DNA from 2 places in the Leptospira yasudae genome. Region 1 is predicted to be linked to the other one. Evidence: riboswitches for the same ligand, from Rfam matches in the RefSeq annotation. Region 1 holds a riboswitch; the other holds the start of a gene.
What was found. Region 1 has a riboswitch for cobalamin ahead of DLM76_RS17010 (CbtB domain-containing protein). Riboswitches for the same ligand answer to the same signal wherever they lie in the genome.

Region 2: linked by a shared signal. The riboswitch ahead of DLM76_RS09735 (TonB-dependent receptor plug domain-containing protein) and the one ahead of DLM76_RS17010 (CbtB domain-containing protein) in region 1 are both predicted to bind cobalamin.

What each region holds. Positions count from the first base shown of each region.
Region 1 covers NZ_QHCU01000006.1:136,854-144,873, reverse strand. The annotation lists gene DLM76_RS17030 (FAD-dependent oxidoreductase) at 1-407, opposite strand, end outside; gene DLM76_RS17025 (DUF3209 family protein) at 412-786, opposite strand; gene DLM76_RS17020 (CbiX/SirB N-terminal domain-containing protein) at 801-1,988, opposite strand; gene DLM76_RS17015 (CbtA family protein) at 1,993-2,802, opposite strand; gene DLM76_RS17010 (CbtB domain-containing protein) at 2,805-2,990, opposite strand; cobalamin riboswitch at 3,131-3,312, opposite strand; gene DLM76_RS17000 (DUF8509 domain-containing protein) at 3,629-5,758, shown strand; gene DLM76_RS16995 (DUF8512 domain-containing protein) at 5,764-6,231, opposite strand; gene DLM76_RS16990 (polysaccharide biosynthesis protein) at 6,381-8,020, shown strand, end outside.
Region 2 covers NZ_QHCU01000003.1:209,782-217,801, forward strand. The annotation lists gene DLM76_RS09710 (hybrid sensor histidine kinase/response regulator) at 1-485, opposite strand, end outside; gene DLM76_RS09715 (response regulator) at 485-934, opposite strand; gene DLM76_RS09720 (sensor histidine kinase) at 927-2,315, opposite strand; gene DLM76_RS09725 (class I SAM-dependent methyltransferase) at 2,486-3,352, opposite strand; gene DLM76_RS09730 (CapA family protein) at 3,440-4,486, shown strand; cobalamin riboswitch at 4,640-4,816, shown strand; gene DLM76_RS09735 (TonB-dependent receptor plug domain-containing protein) at 4,921-7,071, shown strand; gene DLM76_RS09740 (YncE family protein) at 7,073-8,020, shown strand, end outside.

The DNA of each region.
Region 1 (8,020 bases):
CATCGGTTGGATTGAAGAATACTGATGATCGCCGTGATTCCCGTATCGGTCGCTACGAGAAGAATTCTTCCGTCTTTGGGCCAGGAAGGGTTTGCGATAAACTTACCCCAAGGCCCCGAAAAATCGAGTTCGGAACCGATTGCAAGATTTGGAATATACCGGGAAGCGAATCCCCCGTTTAACGGCTGGATGCGGATCTGAAACTCTTCCTGTTTATCGTCCGAGGAAAAGATCGAATAGGCGCGTTTGATTTCCTTTCCTTCTTCCGCGATAAAACCGCAGTTGAAGATCACGTATTGACCTCCTGAAAAATGAAGAGGCCCGCTTTTGGAAACGAAGGTAATCGTCGCCGAACCTTCGGTTCGAATCACGTTTTGGACGACCGCTTTTTTCGGAGGATTTGCCATCGATTTATGCCGGATAAATTTCGTGAACGAAGTCGTGCATCTCTTCCAGATCGCGAAACAGATTCTGAAAGGACAAAAGGGAATTCTTCAGTTCGAGTTCCACCTTTTTGGTAAGAATCAAAAGGGAACGATAATACGACATCTTCGGATCGTCTTTGGAGGTTTTGGAGATCGTCTCCTCCAAATCGCTCAGAGAAGCCTCGTAAAATTTGATGAGAGATTCCAAGTCCTTGGCTTCCGCAAGAGAACGAATCGGTCCCGGAGCGCCTAACGCGTCTTCGCCGATCTCGGCCCTTTCGTGACGGATCGTAGCCTCGTCCTTGATTCCGATTACGTTCATCATTCCCAACCGCAGAGCGGCCACTTCGTGACATGCCATTTGATTTCCTCCCATTACTGCATGATATTGTCTACGAGTCGCGACACGAGACGGTCGTTAAACAGGTGTTCGGCGACCAATTCTTCGGCGTCGTTTTCATCGACCTTTTGATACCAGATTCCGTCCGGATAAACGACCACTGTGGGCCCTTCTCCGCATCTTCCCAAACAGGAACTCTTCGATACGCGAAAGTCGGTTTGTCTTCCGTGTTTTTTGATCGCGGAACGGAGACGATGAATCAGGGAAATGCTTCCCTTGCTCGCGCAATCCACGTTCTCGCAAACGTAGATATGTTTTTTTAAATTTCGATGCGGAAACTCGTGCGGCGCCGCTTGCGTATGCGTCTCGAGATGTCTCATGCTCCAAAGAAGAGAATTGAGTCCGCCGACTTTGTTCTTGAGACCCGGAATGGAAACTCTGTATTCGCAGTGATCGCAGGGAAGAGCGGCTTTGCCCGAAAGAGCCTGCGAGATTCTTTCATCGAGGATCGGATACAGGATCGGATCGGGTCCGAAATGAGGCGCGACCTCGATCCGAATCCAAGGATGACTCTGCGAATATTCCCCGGCTATATGAGAAATCTTTTGTATTAGTTTTCCATCAAATAGGAAATACGGGAGAATCAGCAACCGCTCCGGCCTGAGTTTCGCCGCCATTTCTATACTTTCGTGTAACAGCGGTTTTGTGATTCCGATAAAACAGGGTTTGACGAAGAGAAAGGAATTCGCTTCTTCGAAAAATCGCACGGCCTTGTAGAAATCTCCGTTGGCATCCGCGTCCGAAGCCCCTCTGCCCACGACGATAACGGCGGTTTTGGAAACGGATTCTTCCTTAAAGTGTTCAGAGGTGCGAGATCGGATGGATAATAATTTTATGATATTCGAATGAATTCCCAAAGGTAAGGCGGTGATCCATTTGTGGTTCGGAAATTCCTCTTTGAGATCCGAAAGGATCAGAGCGATGTCGTTTTTTACGTGTCCGCTCGCGAATAAGAATAAGGGAACGATGAGAATTTTTGTGTGGGCGGATGCAAGCTCGCGCAAGGCCGTTTTTAGATCCGGCTGCGCGAGTTCGACGTAAGCGATTCGGATTTCAGATTCGGGATGAAGTCTGCGATATCCTTCCACAAAGGTCTCGAATTCCTCACTGGAGGAAGTTTCTCTGCTTCCATGGCCCACGATGAGAATTCCAAGACCGTTCATAGTTTTACGCCCTTCCCGTTTCCGCTGAGACAAAAACGTTTTGTTTTGTTCTTAGGAAACGCGTTACCAGAAATCCGATCACGCTCCAAAAAACGAGGTTCGCGAGGATACTGTTGAAAACGAATTCCACTCGGAGTGAATTCGGGACGGGCGTTTCGGTCGAATACGGAGGAACTCCCGGAATCCAAAACAGAAAACCGAACAACAGAATCCATAACAAAACGCAAAGTAGAAGTGCTATGCTTCTCTCTTTCGGAAAGCGTATCTGCAAATACAAGCTAAGAATCAAACCGATCGAAGACAAACCGACCGATTGCAGCCACCAGAATTGCCTGGATTCGAAGTCTTCTTCCGAGCCGATCACTCCGGGAAGTTGCGGAGGAAGGCCCAAAGATGGAATTCCGAAAAAGATCAGGAATCCGGAAACGGCGATCAAAAGGGAAGGTTTCCAGGACGCAGAAAAGAATTCAGAAGATAGAATATTCCTAAATTCTAAAATACAATGCGCTAAGGTCGCGAGAATCCCGAAGGCAAGACCCAAAAGAAGGCAGCCGATCCAAGTCCACAAAAAACGTTTCCCAGAAGGAGCGGAAGAATCCCCTTCTGAAACGGTCGTTTCGTGATGATGGTGCGCTTTGACTCCGGTACCATGAGAATGCGAATGCGCGGAAGTCGTCTCCGTTTTCGTTTCGAAAGTTTCGGCCTTGAGGATCAACGGTCCGACTAGGAATTGAAGTAAGATTCCGTACGTCAAACCGGCGATCAAACCCGCCTTAGATCCTAAGACGAGTCTCTGTAAAAGGATTCCTTTCATCTTCAGTGACAGGGAAATCCGGTCGCGTGTCGTATATCGTGAAACGACGCGTGCAGTTCGGGCATCGGTTCCAAGCCGACGATATAAATCACGAACAAAGAAACAAAAATCAACGATACGGTCAGGAACGGATCTAATGACACGGAAAGATCCTTGTTCCGTTCCACGGACGTAGAAACGGTACGCATAGAATACTCCTCCTTGCAGAGTAAACTTCAAGACGAACGATATGTAAGCGTAGAAATTCTCCGAGGAGCATCTAACGCGTGTTAATGAGAAATTGTCTTTTTTAAGTTACGGATCGCCTTACTTCCGAGGACGAAACGTATCTTCAGGATTTTCATAGGGTCGTATTCTGACTTGAGATCTTCCTACTCAGCATGCCTTCCCAGGTTGCCCCAGTGACTTAATATGCCTTTCGTCCCTCTTACAGCGGCGGATACCGTGACGGATTCTAACCGTCTTCCCACCGACGTGGACGTCGATGAATCCCATGAAAATGGACTGTAATTCCACCAGCATTCGGATCGATTCTTTTGGAAAGAAGATTTTTTCGATCGATCTAAAAATCTTTTCGAGTTGAAACGCTCTTTTCTTTGATCTAAGATAAGATCGGTTCGAAGTTTTGGAATTTGTTTGCAGAATTCTTTACGGCGCGTCCCAAAAACCCGATTTACTTTGTCAGAAAGATCAAGCTGCAAGGTTCTTTCTCCGTCGAGCGACTCACAGGAGTGAGATGCCGAGTTTTTTTGGGACAGGTTCTTATACTGAAATCGCTTCTAAGAATCCTGCTTGACCCTGAAAAAAAGAAACTTATACAGTTCGCATGTTTTTTTTAGCGCAAGCCCGCCCCATTCTTGTCTGGCCGGAATTTTCTTGGATCCCGGTCATCAACGGAACTATCTTTGTGGCTCTCCTGTTGCTTGCCGGATATTATCTAGAAAGACGTTTTCGAAATTCGATCAAACATCGCGCCGCGTTGCGCGCTAAAATTCTCAAAAAACTTCCGCTGACCTACATGAACGGAAGAGACGTGATTCAAATTCACTCTTTTGTGGATCACGCATCCATCTCCGTTCTTCAAAAGATCTCGGATTCTCACTCTTGGTTTCAGGAAGTGTTTCTTCCGGAACTTGCTTCGTTTCTCGCACATCAGGGAGAACTCCCCGCTTGGAGAGACGCACTCATCGTCAAAAGATTGCAACATCTCGTTCACGATCTCGGACCTCATCCGAGAAAATTGATTCCCGTCGTATTCTTGACCGATGGGGAAGAAGCCTTCCCCGGACTTTTGTATTCGGGGCCGCCCGGTCCGGACTCCGTTCAGAAAACTCTTCACGCGAAAGTTTTTACGAAGAAGTTGTATCATTCGTTTCCCGTATCGACCGGGGATAAGATTCACGTATTGTTTTCCGGCGAAGACAAGGAATGGATTCGTTTCGACGCGAAGATCCTCAGTTTAAACGGAAATGATATGGGAATTCAAGTCGAGACTCCTCCCGAAAAAGACGCGGAAAAAACGAGGGCTTGGGGCGGAATTCAAATGGGCGGCGTCAGCGCTCAGGAAGATATCGCTCTTCCCGAAGAATTTCAAGGGAGTCTAACGCAGATTTTGAACTACGCGGCGATGGGGAACTCGGCCACGTCCGAGATTCAACGAAGGGTGCAAGCCTTTAAGGAACATCCCGGTCTTGTCCGCAAGGAACACAAACCCGAAGAAATTCAAACCTTCATTCAACTGTACTCCGCTTGTTATGCGAGATACAGATCGGACATCGGTCCGGTTCCGAAAGCGGTTCTTCTGTTTTTATACTTCTTTTATATGGACGAGAATCTTCTTTCGGCGGGAAGAATCGTTCAGCTCTACGGAACTCTTCAGAAGATCCGCGGTTATACTCAGGATGCAAATCCTTCCAATCATAAGATCGCCGTGTATTTTTTACCGGAATGGCTCGGTCTCATTCTTTCCGGAAAGAAAATTCCTTCGCGAAATCACTTGGCGCAATCGTACGAACAAGTGCGCGCGACGATGTTGCGTAAAACCGGAACGGACGAATTCGCGGGCGACAGCGGAATCGAAGACCTTCTTCATTTATTGGATTGGGAACTCAGCAATTTATTGTTCAACGGTCTGATCGGAGTATCCGCCAATCCGAACCTCGCGTATCCGATTCTTTCCGAAGATCAGATGTACGGAGAGACGGATGCGTTCTTGGTGACCCCGGAAAAACTGAACGCGGTCGTCGATCACGTTCATAAAATCGATAAGCATCTTTTTTACAGACAGATCTCTTTCGAACCCGAACAGACTCCGGGCAAACCCGAACTTGCAATGAAGGAAATCTGTCCCGATTGTATCATTCTTCCCGTGTTCGGAAGCAGAGGCGTTCTTTGGCAGGAAATCACTTCGGGACTTTCGTCGAGAGGACGTCTCGTATTTCCGCAGATCTTAAACGAGAACATGACTCTTGCGATCACGAGAACCCTCGGAGAATTCCGCTGGGAAATCGAACGAACCGTCCGCGGAAGAAAATGGAAGGATTCTTCCCCTCCTTCGCTGACTTCGGAATATTATTTGTATCTGGAGAATTACCGTAAGTCTCCGGCTTTGACGCCCGACGCGAAAAAAGGAATCGATCAACAGCTGGTAAAATATAAGAAAAATCTAAAGGACTTGTTCGCTAGCGATTATTCGTATTGGATTCTGTTCGAATCCTCCGGCAAACTCAGACTCAATCGCGTTTCGAGGGACATACTCAACCGTTACGTTCCGTTTTCTCCGCAGCTTCGCGGCGAGTTGCAGAAGAATCCGATCCTCAAGGAGTCCATGGATTCTTTCGAGGCCAGAAAACGCAGACTCGTTTCCGGAATCAAAAAAAGATACAATCCGTACTTTCAAGCGGGAAACGTCCCCGTCGAAGTTCTGGAAACCATCAAGTTCTTCGAGGAAATGTAAGAATATTATAATAATCTTTCGAACGGAGAAGTGCGCCAGTCCTTCGTTACGAAAAACTTGGAATGACAGGCCGGGCAGGCGTAGTTTCCGGAAACCTGTATCTTCAGCATATGAAAGCAGTTCGGACAATTCACCAGGACGGGAGAATTCTCCGTAAACGCCCCTCCGTTTGCGTCCTCCGCGGTCAGATGGGCTTTTGCCGATTCCCGATCTCCGAATACGGGGATTTCGTTTTCTTGTTGGGAAGAAATTTCGATTCCGCCCGGAACGGAGCAGATCGCGAACTTGGTTTGCGGAAACCGTTCCGGAAGTCGGTTTAATATGGAAGCTCCCTCTAACGTTGCCGTTTGAAGTCCCGATGCGTCCAAAAGAATTTTGCGAGGAGCTTCCGCGAGATCTTCCAATTTGGAAAGCAGCGCTTCTCCCAATTTAAAGTCCAGATCTCCTTGGAGGTTGATGATAATTTCTTTCAAGGTGTCCCGATATTAGAACCGATTTATTCTCCTATTGGAGTGGGGCAAGAAAAGAATTTCTGCAACACATTTTTCGATTCGCCCAAAAATCGGCCGCATTCATTTCAAAAAGATTGGACTTTTAGGAACAAGCGGATTTTATTTCCTACATGCTCGGTCATTGGAATCGAAGAATGTGGGTCTTCCCTTTGGATCTTTTATTCATGGGAATCTCCTACTTTTTGGCGCATTGGATCCGCTTCGAATCGTTCGTTTTTCTCGCTCAACCGGAAAGATTTCTCACCTCTTTACTCATCGTCATCAGCGTCCGAGCCGCGGTTTTTATTCTTTCGGACATTTACAGATCGATTTGGGCCTATGCTTCCATTCACGACCTCGTGGAAATCATCAAGGTAACACTTCTTTCTTCCCTGATTTCGACTACGGCGCTTTTGTTCTACAACCGATTCGAACAGCTCTCGAGAATGGTTCCGGTTCTCGATACGCTTCTTCTTTTGAGCTTTCTTTGTATCCGCAGTTTTTCCTGGAGAGTGTTCCGCGATCAGTACATTCTCAAAAAGGCAAAGGAAGAAGGACTTCCCACGCTCATTCTCGGTGCGGGAAAAGTAGGCGCTACGCTTCTTTCCGAAATCCGTAGGCACAACGAACTAAAGCTGAATCCGGTCGGATTCTTGGACGACAACGTCCAAAAGATCGGCGCGCATATCCAAGGCGTTCCGATCCTCGCAAAGATCGATCAAGCCGAACAGATGATTCATCAGTTCGGAGTCAAACAGGTGATCATTGCGATCACCAATCCGGACGGAAAGTTGATCAGCCGTTTGATCCGTTCTTTTGAAAGTACGGACGTGAAGTTCAAGATTCTTCCCTCTTTGGGATCTTTGTTTTTTGATTCTCCCAAACTGAATCAACTCCGGGAAGTTCAGGTGGAAGACCTTTTGGGTCGTCCGGTCGTCGACTTGGAAATCGAATCCATTCGTTCTTATCTCAAAGGCAAATCGATTCTCGTGACCGGTGCGGGCGGTTCGATCGGAAGCGAACTTTGCAGACAGGTCGCGGTATTCGAACCTTCGAGAATTCTCCTGCTGGATTCCGCCGAAACGCCGTTATACGAAATCGAATACGAACTGAAGAAAAAACTGCAAGGTCAGAATGTGGAACTCGTTCCGATCGTCGCGGACATCAAAAATCTTTCCAGAGTCAGTTCGATCTTTGAAAAACATTCTCCGCAGGTAGTATTTCATTCCGCCGCTTACAAACACGTTCCGATGATGGAAGTCAATCCGACCGAAGCCGTGATGAACAACATACTCGGCACGAAAAACATCGCGGACATTTCAAGACTTTCCGGCGTGGAACGTTTCGTTCTCATTTCCACCGATAAGGCAGTCAATCCGGTCAACATCATGGGCGCTTCCAAACGCGCCGCCGAATTGTATCTGCAACATGTTTCGAGGGAAACCAGAACCAAGTTCATCACGGTTCGTTTCGGGAACGTTCTCGGTTCGAACGGTTCGGTGATTCCTCGTTTCCGAGAACAGATCGCAAACGGCGGACCCGTTACGGTTACGCACCCGGATGTGATTCGTTACTTCATGACGATTCCCGAAGCGACGCAGCTTGTGTTGCAGGCCGGAAGTATGGGAGAACGCGGAGAAATTTTTATCTTAGAGATGGGTGAGCCCGTCAAAATCTTGAATCTCGCCGAAGAAATGATTCGTCTTTGCGGACTCAGACCGCATGTGGACATTTCGATCCAATTCACAGGACTCAGACCCGGAGAAAAACT
Region 2 (8,020 bases), on a different contig from region 1:
GCGACACCGGTCGCGAGAAGGCTGATGACTTCGAGTTTTTGCGCTTGGATCAGCTGAGACTTGAGAGTTTCGTTTTCCTTTTCGGCTTTTTCGAGAAGTTGTCTTTCTTCGGATTCCTTGAGCGCACGTTCGACGGCGAGCATCAGTTTGGTGATCTTGTTTTTGGAAATATAATCCGTCGCTCCCTGTTTGAGCGCTTCGATCGCCGCGTCTTCTCCCAGCCAACCTGAAACGAAAAGGAAGGGAACGTTCGGATGATATTTTTTAACCGCATATAAGGCTTCCATTCCGTCGAAGGAAGGTAAGGAAAAATCGGATAGAATCAGATCCGGTTCGCTGGTCTTTAATTCCTGAATCAATTCTTCCTTGGTTTGAATTTGTTTATAGGAAAAATCCAGACCGCTCGAGCTGATCTGCCGGATCATCAGGGCCAGATCGTTCGGATTGTCCTCGATGCAGATGATATAAACTTTTTTTTGAATCATTAGGATACGCTTTTGTTCATTAGAATCCAATAAAATCCGATTTCGCTTGCGACGTCGCTGAATTTGCCGAACTCCAAAGGTTTGACCACGTAGCTGTTCACACCGAGTCTGTAACTTTCCACGATGTCTTTTTCTTCCGCAGAAGACGTGAGGATGACCACTGGAATCATTTTGGTGCGTTCTTCGCTTCTTACTTTACGCAAAACCTCTATGCCGTCCACCTTCGGCATCTTTAAATCCAAAAGAATGAGGGAAGGGAGTTGATTTTTATCCCGATTTTCGTAACGTCCCGTCGCGTAAAGATATTCCAACGCCTCTTCTCCGTCGCGGACCAGTTTTACCTGATTGGTTAGATTATGTTTTTTTAAACTTCTTAGAGTGAGTTCGGAATCCTGCGGATTGTCTTCGGCGTAAAGAATCGAAATCAGATTGTCCTGAAGATTATTCATGATTTTCATGAACTCCTAACGTAAAATAAAAACAGGCGCCTTCGTTCAATTTGCCTTCTCCCCAAACCCTTCCTTCGTGTTTTTCGACCGCCCTTTTGACGATCGCCAAACCTACGCCGGTACCTTCGAACTGATCCGAATGATGCAATCTTTGAAACATATTGAAAAGCTTGTGTCCGTATTTCATATCGAATCCGGCCCCGTTGTCCTTGACGAAGAAAACCGTTTCGCCGCCGTTTTGATAGGAACCGATTTCGATTTTCGGTTGTTCCTTCTTTTTGGAATACTTGAAGGAATTGGAAACGAGATTGAAAAGAAGCTGTTTCAGGAGACCGGAATCCGCCCTTGCCTGTGGAAGATCGCCCACCACGGTATTCATCCTGATATCGGGATAATAATTCGACACTTCTTCGAGAACCTTTTTTGCCATCATCTTCATATTCACAACGGAAAACGTGATCTCTTTTCTTCCTAGTCTGGAATATTCCAGAAGATCGTCGATGAGTTGACCCATATTCTCCGAATTTTGGGAGATGATGTTTAGAATTCTTCTGCCTTCATTGTCGAGTTCGTTTCCATGATCTTCCATTAGAATTTTAGAAAATCCTGATATTCCTCGGATTGGAGCCCGAAGGTCGTGGGAAACGGAATACGAAAACGCCTCGAGGTCCTTGTTCGAACGTTCGAGTTGTTTGGAATATTTTTTTAGATCCTCGTTGGATCGTTCCGCAACGCTCTCCGCGGTTTTGCGGCGCTTGCTTTCCTTATAGATCAGCAGATTCTGAACTACGATAAAGGAAAGATTCAAGGCGATTCCTAAGAACACCAACGTGGTCGAGATCGCGAGATTTCGTTCGGAGTCCTTTTGACGGATCGCCAACAGACGGAATTCCTCCGCTTTCATTTCGTACAAAAGGTTTCTAATCTTTTCGGTAAGAGGAATTCCTTGCGGAGAACGGAACGGAATGCTGTAACTCGCTAGGCTGCGCATTTCCCTTTGGATTACTTGTTCCTCCAAATAAGCGAGTTTTTGATCGACTAACGAACGTATAACGGCGATCTGTTTTTGTTGTACGGGATTGTCCGCGGTAAAGTTTCGAACTTGTTCGAGATTTTCATAGATTGTGGTTTTATTTTTGTAAAAGTTTTCAAAAAGGGATCGGTCCTTAAAAAGAATATAACCGCGGATCGCGGAGTGAAGTTCGCTGAAAGAGGAAAGGGTTTCCTCCAGATGAATGATGACTTCTTGCGTATGCGTTTCCCACTTCTTCAGGTTTTCGGATTGTCTGAGTCCGTAAAAAGTCGCACCGGCGATGACCGTGTTTAAAAATACGACGACGATCAATCCAAGGACGACGTTCTTTTCAATCGTATTCTTCAAAGCGAACCTCAATCGAAGAAATTATTGTATTTACCGGCGAATTTGCCGCAAGAAATTTATTTCTTGTCTTGTCTTTGCGAGATGGTATTTTAGAATTTTCTGAAGTAATCGACGAAAAAAATCCGGGAAACGAACCTTTTTTATGTCCCGGCCGGTTTCTCGAACGACCGTTAACGTTTTTCGAAACAAAGGGCCATCATATCCCCTTGATCGAAAAATTTCACGCCCGGGTCCGCAATCCACTTTAAGGTCTTATAAAATACGGACGCGTCTTTTTTTGCGGTCAATCCGCTTCCGTACGTGACGTGTTTTTTCTTTTGAAAACCGATCGATTCGCAGAGTCGAACGATTCCCGGAAGAGAATAATAGTAGAGATGTTCCGGAACGTTTAAGTATCTCCAGGAAGGTCCTTGAAGTTTGGCGAGAAGTCCCCATCGACACGTGGAAAGTATGATTCTTCCTCCCGGTTTCAAATGTGTATGAATCTTTTCTAATGTTTCTTTCGGTTTGTGGAGATGTTCGATCGACGCCCAAAGGGTGATTAAGTCGAATCGTTCCGCGTTAGACGGCTTCCATTCTAAAAAATCCATCCGCTCCACTTTGAGTTTCAGCTTCTCGCGTGCGAATTTTACCGGAGCTTCGGCGATGTCCATCCCGTGCGAATCCCATCCTCTTTGCTGCATGTAATCCACGAAATAACCGGCCGCGCAGCCGACGTCGAGAGAACGTTTCGGTTCGGACAAGGATTCTTCCCAGGACTCGAAGTCCAAGTCCTTCAGATTGAGTCCGAATACGCGCGAGATCTCGCTTCGGATTCCGTCCGAAAAATAGTTATCATATCCTCGGTCGCTTCGTTTTAAAAAATATTCTTCCGAATAGTAGGACGCGACTTCTTCGGGAGAAGGCTGAGGGCTTACTTGAACGAGAGCGCAACGTTTGCACTGTACGATGTGAAAGAGTTCGTTCTTATGATTGGATTTGGAGAATAACGGTTTGAACTCGAAAGAGCCGCAGGTATTGCAGGGGATGCGTTCCATTCTATATATCGTATCGGGAAGAAGCGCGATTCCTTTGATAGAAATTCTGCTTTACGAGGATCTTCGTCTTGAAACTGATGAAAGGACATGAAACAGTCCGTATTTCTTTCCGTCGTATCCGTTTTATTTCTTTTTTCATCCGTTCTTTCCGCCGATCCACAGGCGAACACGACGATCAAAATCAAAGCCGTGGGAGACATGGTTCCCGGTACGAATTTTCCAGAGCCGTTGAATATCCAAGATCCGAGATCGTTCTTATTCGGCAAAGTGGAGAATTATCTGAAAGGCGCGGACATTCTTTTCGGAAATTTCGAAAGCACGTTGACCAACTATCCGAACACGTCCAAGGACACTTCGAGAAGAATGATCTTCGCCTTCAGAACGCCTCCTTCCTACGCGAAGGTTTTGAAGGACGTGGGTTTTGATATTTTAAGCATTGCTAATAATCATTCCTTGGATTTTCACCAGCAGGGTTTCGACGACACTCAGAAAAATCTTTCCGACGCGGGAATCCGTTATACGGGTAAGAAGGGAATGATCACGTATATGAACGTGAAAAACGTCTCCATCGCGTGGATCGGATTCTCCCATTTGAAGTCGCATAACAACGTAAACGAAATCGAAGAGGGAGTGGAACTCGTCAAAGAAGCGAAGAAAAAAGCGCAGCTCGTGTTCATCTCCTTTCACGGAGGCGCGGAGGGCGGTCCGGCTCTTCACGTTAAAAATCAGATGGAACGTTTTTACGGAGAATACAGAGGAAACTTAGTCGAGTTCAGTCATTCTCTCATCGACGCGGGCGCGGATCTCGTGATCGGTCACGGTCCTCACTTAGTGCGCGCGATGGAGTTGTATAAAGGAAGACTGATCGCGTATTCTCTCGGAAACTTTATGGGATACCGCGCTTTGTCGTCCAGAGGAATCGTTGGTTATTCTCTCGTGTTGGAAGCGGAAGTGGACGCTCAAGGCAAGTTCGTAAAAGGAAAGATCATTCCGTTGCAGTTGGACTCCGCTTCGATTCCGGAATACGATCCCGAAAAGAAAACCATCGATCTGATGAAAAAGCTCACCAAGGAAGATTTCCCCGGCAAGGGGCCGAAGATTTCCGAAGACGGAACGATTCTTCCGGGGGCTTGAAGCTTTTTCGAATGCCGATCGGGCCGTTTTTTGATCGGCAATGCCTTTTCAAAAAGTCCCGTTTTTTCTTTCGAAGTTTATCCGAAAACGCAAACTTTTGCGTTCTCGGATTCTTCGTTTAGAATTCTCTTGCTCGCGGAGTATAGCCCGGAAATCTTGGAACGGAAGCTTGTTCATCCTCCAAGAGGAAGGGAATCCGGTTTAAATCCGGAGCTGAACCCGCAGCTGTAATCGCCTTTAGAGATTTTGCAATAAAACCACTGCGTTATGACGCGGGAAGGATGCGAAATCGGCGAAAGCCAGAAGACCTAACAAGCCGAACAAACTGATGGGACTTTCGGGAGTTAAGGTCGGGTTTGAAAAATAGGCTTTCGTTTACTCGAAACCCCGCTCGGATTTTCCGGTTTTTCTTTCCCTTCATTCCCGGGCGAAAAATGGGACAGAATAATTACATTCGAATTTTAGAATATTCTATAATCCTGTTTTTATTTTTCGGCGTTTCGAACGTTTATTCTCAACAGAATTCGAATTCTCCCTCCGCGCCAAAAACGGATTCCGTTCAAAAAGCCGAAACCGTTCAAGTGGTCGGAAAGATTCCCGATTCCGGTTCCCAAAATTTCAGGTCCAACCCGAGCGGATTTCAATCCGCGATCAAACTAGACGAAACCTCGGCGCGTTATACTTCTTTGCCCGAGGTTTTGGAACGCGAGGCCGGTCTGCGCGTTCGTTCGTTCGGGGGGTTGGGTTCGTATTCCACTCTTTCGATCCGAGGAACCAATCCGAACCAATCCCGGATTTATTTGGACGGAATTCCGATCAATAATTCCCAAGGCGGAGAAGTCAATCTCGCGGATTTGCCCTTTGACAGTTTGGAAAGCGTGGAGGTCTATCGCTCGGGAAACCCGATCGGATTTTCGGGTTCGGCGATCGGAGGTTCGGTCAACCTCGTTACGAGAAAGGATACGGGCAAACCGCGCACTCGAATCAACATCGGGGGAGGTTCGTTTAACACGGGAAAGGCGAGCGTATCTCACACGGGAACTTACAACGGTGTCGGAGCGAGTTTTTTGGCGCTCGGCGAAAAATCGGATCAGAACTTCTCCTTTAAAAACGATCACGGTACGGTCGTTTTAAACACGTTAGACGATACCGTTGACAGAAGAAGGAACGCTTCGTTCGAACGGGCCGCTCTTTTCGGAACCCTCAAATACCGGATCGGCAAAACGGAACTGAAATTATTAAACGACTTCAATCATAGAATTCACGGTTTACCCGGACCAGGCTCGAATCAGACCAATCAGGTCCATCGGAAATACGATCGATATACGGGTTCGTTCGCGACGGATACGAAAGGATTGCTGATCGATTCGTTTCGATTGGAAACGAGAAGCTTTTATACCGCGGCCAAGGACGATTTGTTCGATCCCGCTTCCGAGTTTTCCAAAGGAGTGCCGAACTCAAGAGCGGAGATCCGTCAGATGGGCGTTCAAGTGATGCCGACCCTGTATCTTACCGATTATTATCAGATCATACGCGGTTTCGCTTCTTTGGAAAAGGAAACCTTCGACCGGGAACGTCTGACTCCTTCCAACATCGTCGGCCGCGTCGAACCGTTGAAGGAAAGAACGTATTCTTCCTTTCGATTGGAGGACGAGATCCGACTTTTTGAAGCGAAGGTTTTGTTGATTCCCTCCGTGACTTGGGATCAATACAAAGACCGCTTTCCATCGGAAGAACCTTGGTATCGAAGGGAGAATCCTCTCGCAAGCGATCAAAAAAAGACGGGATTCACGAATCCTAAATTCGGTTTTGTTTGGAAGTTGTTCGAACGGGAGAATTGGGACGTTCAGTTTCAGGCGAACGTTTCCAAACAATATAGAATTCCTTCCTTTTTGGAAATGTTCGGCGAACAAGGAACCGTCATCGCAAATCCGAATCTGAAACCGGAACAAAGCGGAAACGGAGACGCCGGTTTCGTATTCAAAACCGATCATTCTTTCTTAAAAACGAAATCGAGCGTTTCGTATTTTTCCAAAGACATCAAGGATATGATCCTGTTTCTTCCCAATTCTCAGTTTACCCTTCGTCCCGAAAACGTGGACTCCGCGAGAATTCGAGGCGTCGAATTCTCCCATCGAGAGGATTGGAAATACGGTTTTAAGTTCCTGTTCAATTATACGTATCAGGATGCGGTCAACGCTTCTTCGTCCCCGTATCTGCACGGAAAGATTCTTCCTTTGAGACCGAGACACGAATTTTCCAGCACGTTCTCTTGGAAGGGTAAGAAATTGGAAACGGGGATCGAATTGTTGTATATAGGAGCGGTGTTTCGGGATAGAACGAACGAATACGTGAACTACATTCCCGCGAGACAAATCTGGAATTATTTTTTCACATGGGTTTTATTTTCGGAGCCCGGAGAACCCGTAAAGGATTCTCTCGGAAACGTAAAGGAATCGGCTCCCGCAAAGGAATTCCTTCTCACCTTCGAGGTGAAGAATTTTACGGACAAAAGAATCTCGGATCTGATCGGTTATCCTCTTCCGGGGAGAAGCTGGTATGCGACTCTGAGTATGAGGTTTTGAGATGAATTCAAAACTTAAGATTTTAATTGTATTCTTTTTTTTGAATGTGTTTTGCAGGGATATTGAAAGGCCTTCTTTTTTGAGTCTTCTTTTGACGCTGAATTCTCCCGGCAATATCGGAGTCGTTACGACCGATTTCGGAGGGGGTGGGCGTTTTAAGGTCGTAAATCCCTCTTTGTTGTACTCATATCCCGGTTTGACTCCGATTCATTCGGACGCCGTGGCTCGTTTTGGAATCGGAAGAGTTTTCGTTTTAAACCGACTCAACCGGGACAGCATTCAGGTTTTGGAACCTAACTACGGTTTTGCGACGATCGCGGAGCTTTCCCTCGGTTTGAAAGTCAATCCGGTCGACATGGAATTTGCGAGCGCTTCCAAAGCATACGTGAGCCTTTACGGTTCCAATCGTCTTTTGATCGTCGACCCGACGTATTTGACCGTCACGGGTTCGATCGATCTCGGAGGTTACGCGGAAACGTTTTCCACAGGAGGCGCTCCCGACGGGATTCCCGAAATGAACGGAATGAAAATCGTGGGCGATTCTCTCTTTGTCTGCATTCAAAGATTGGATCGCAACGATCCTTCCGGTTATTTTCCGCCGAACACGACTTCTCTTTTGGTCGAGATCAGCATCGCGACGGATTCGGTCCTGGGCGTTTATACGTTTCCCAGTTCCAATCCCGCCAATAAACCGCAGCTCGTAGATCTTTTCGGAGAACCTCATCTTGTGATCGCGACTCCGGGGAGAATGGGTTTCTTGAGTCAGATCGACGGCGGCGTGAGCGCGTTTCGTTTGTCGACGCGGAGTTTCGTTTCCCGTTTGCTTTATTCCGAAGCCGTCGCGGGCGGCGACATCCTTACCGTTCAGGTGAAATCGGATTCGATCGGATACGCTTCCGTGCTGGATTCGGGTTTTACGAAAACGCTTCAGGTATTTAATCCGGCCACG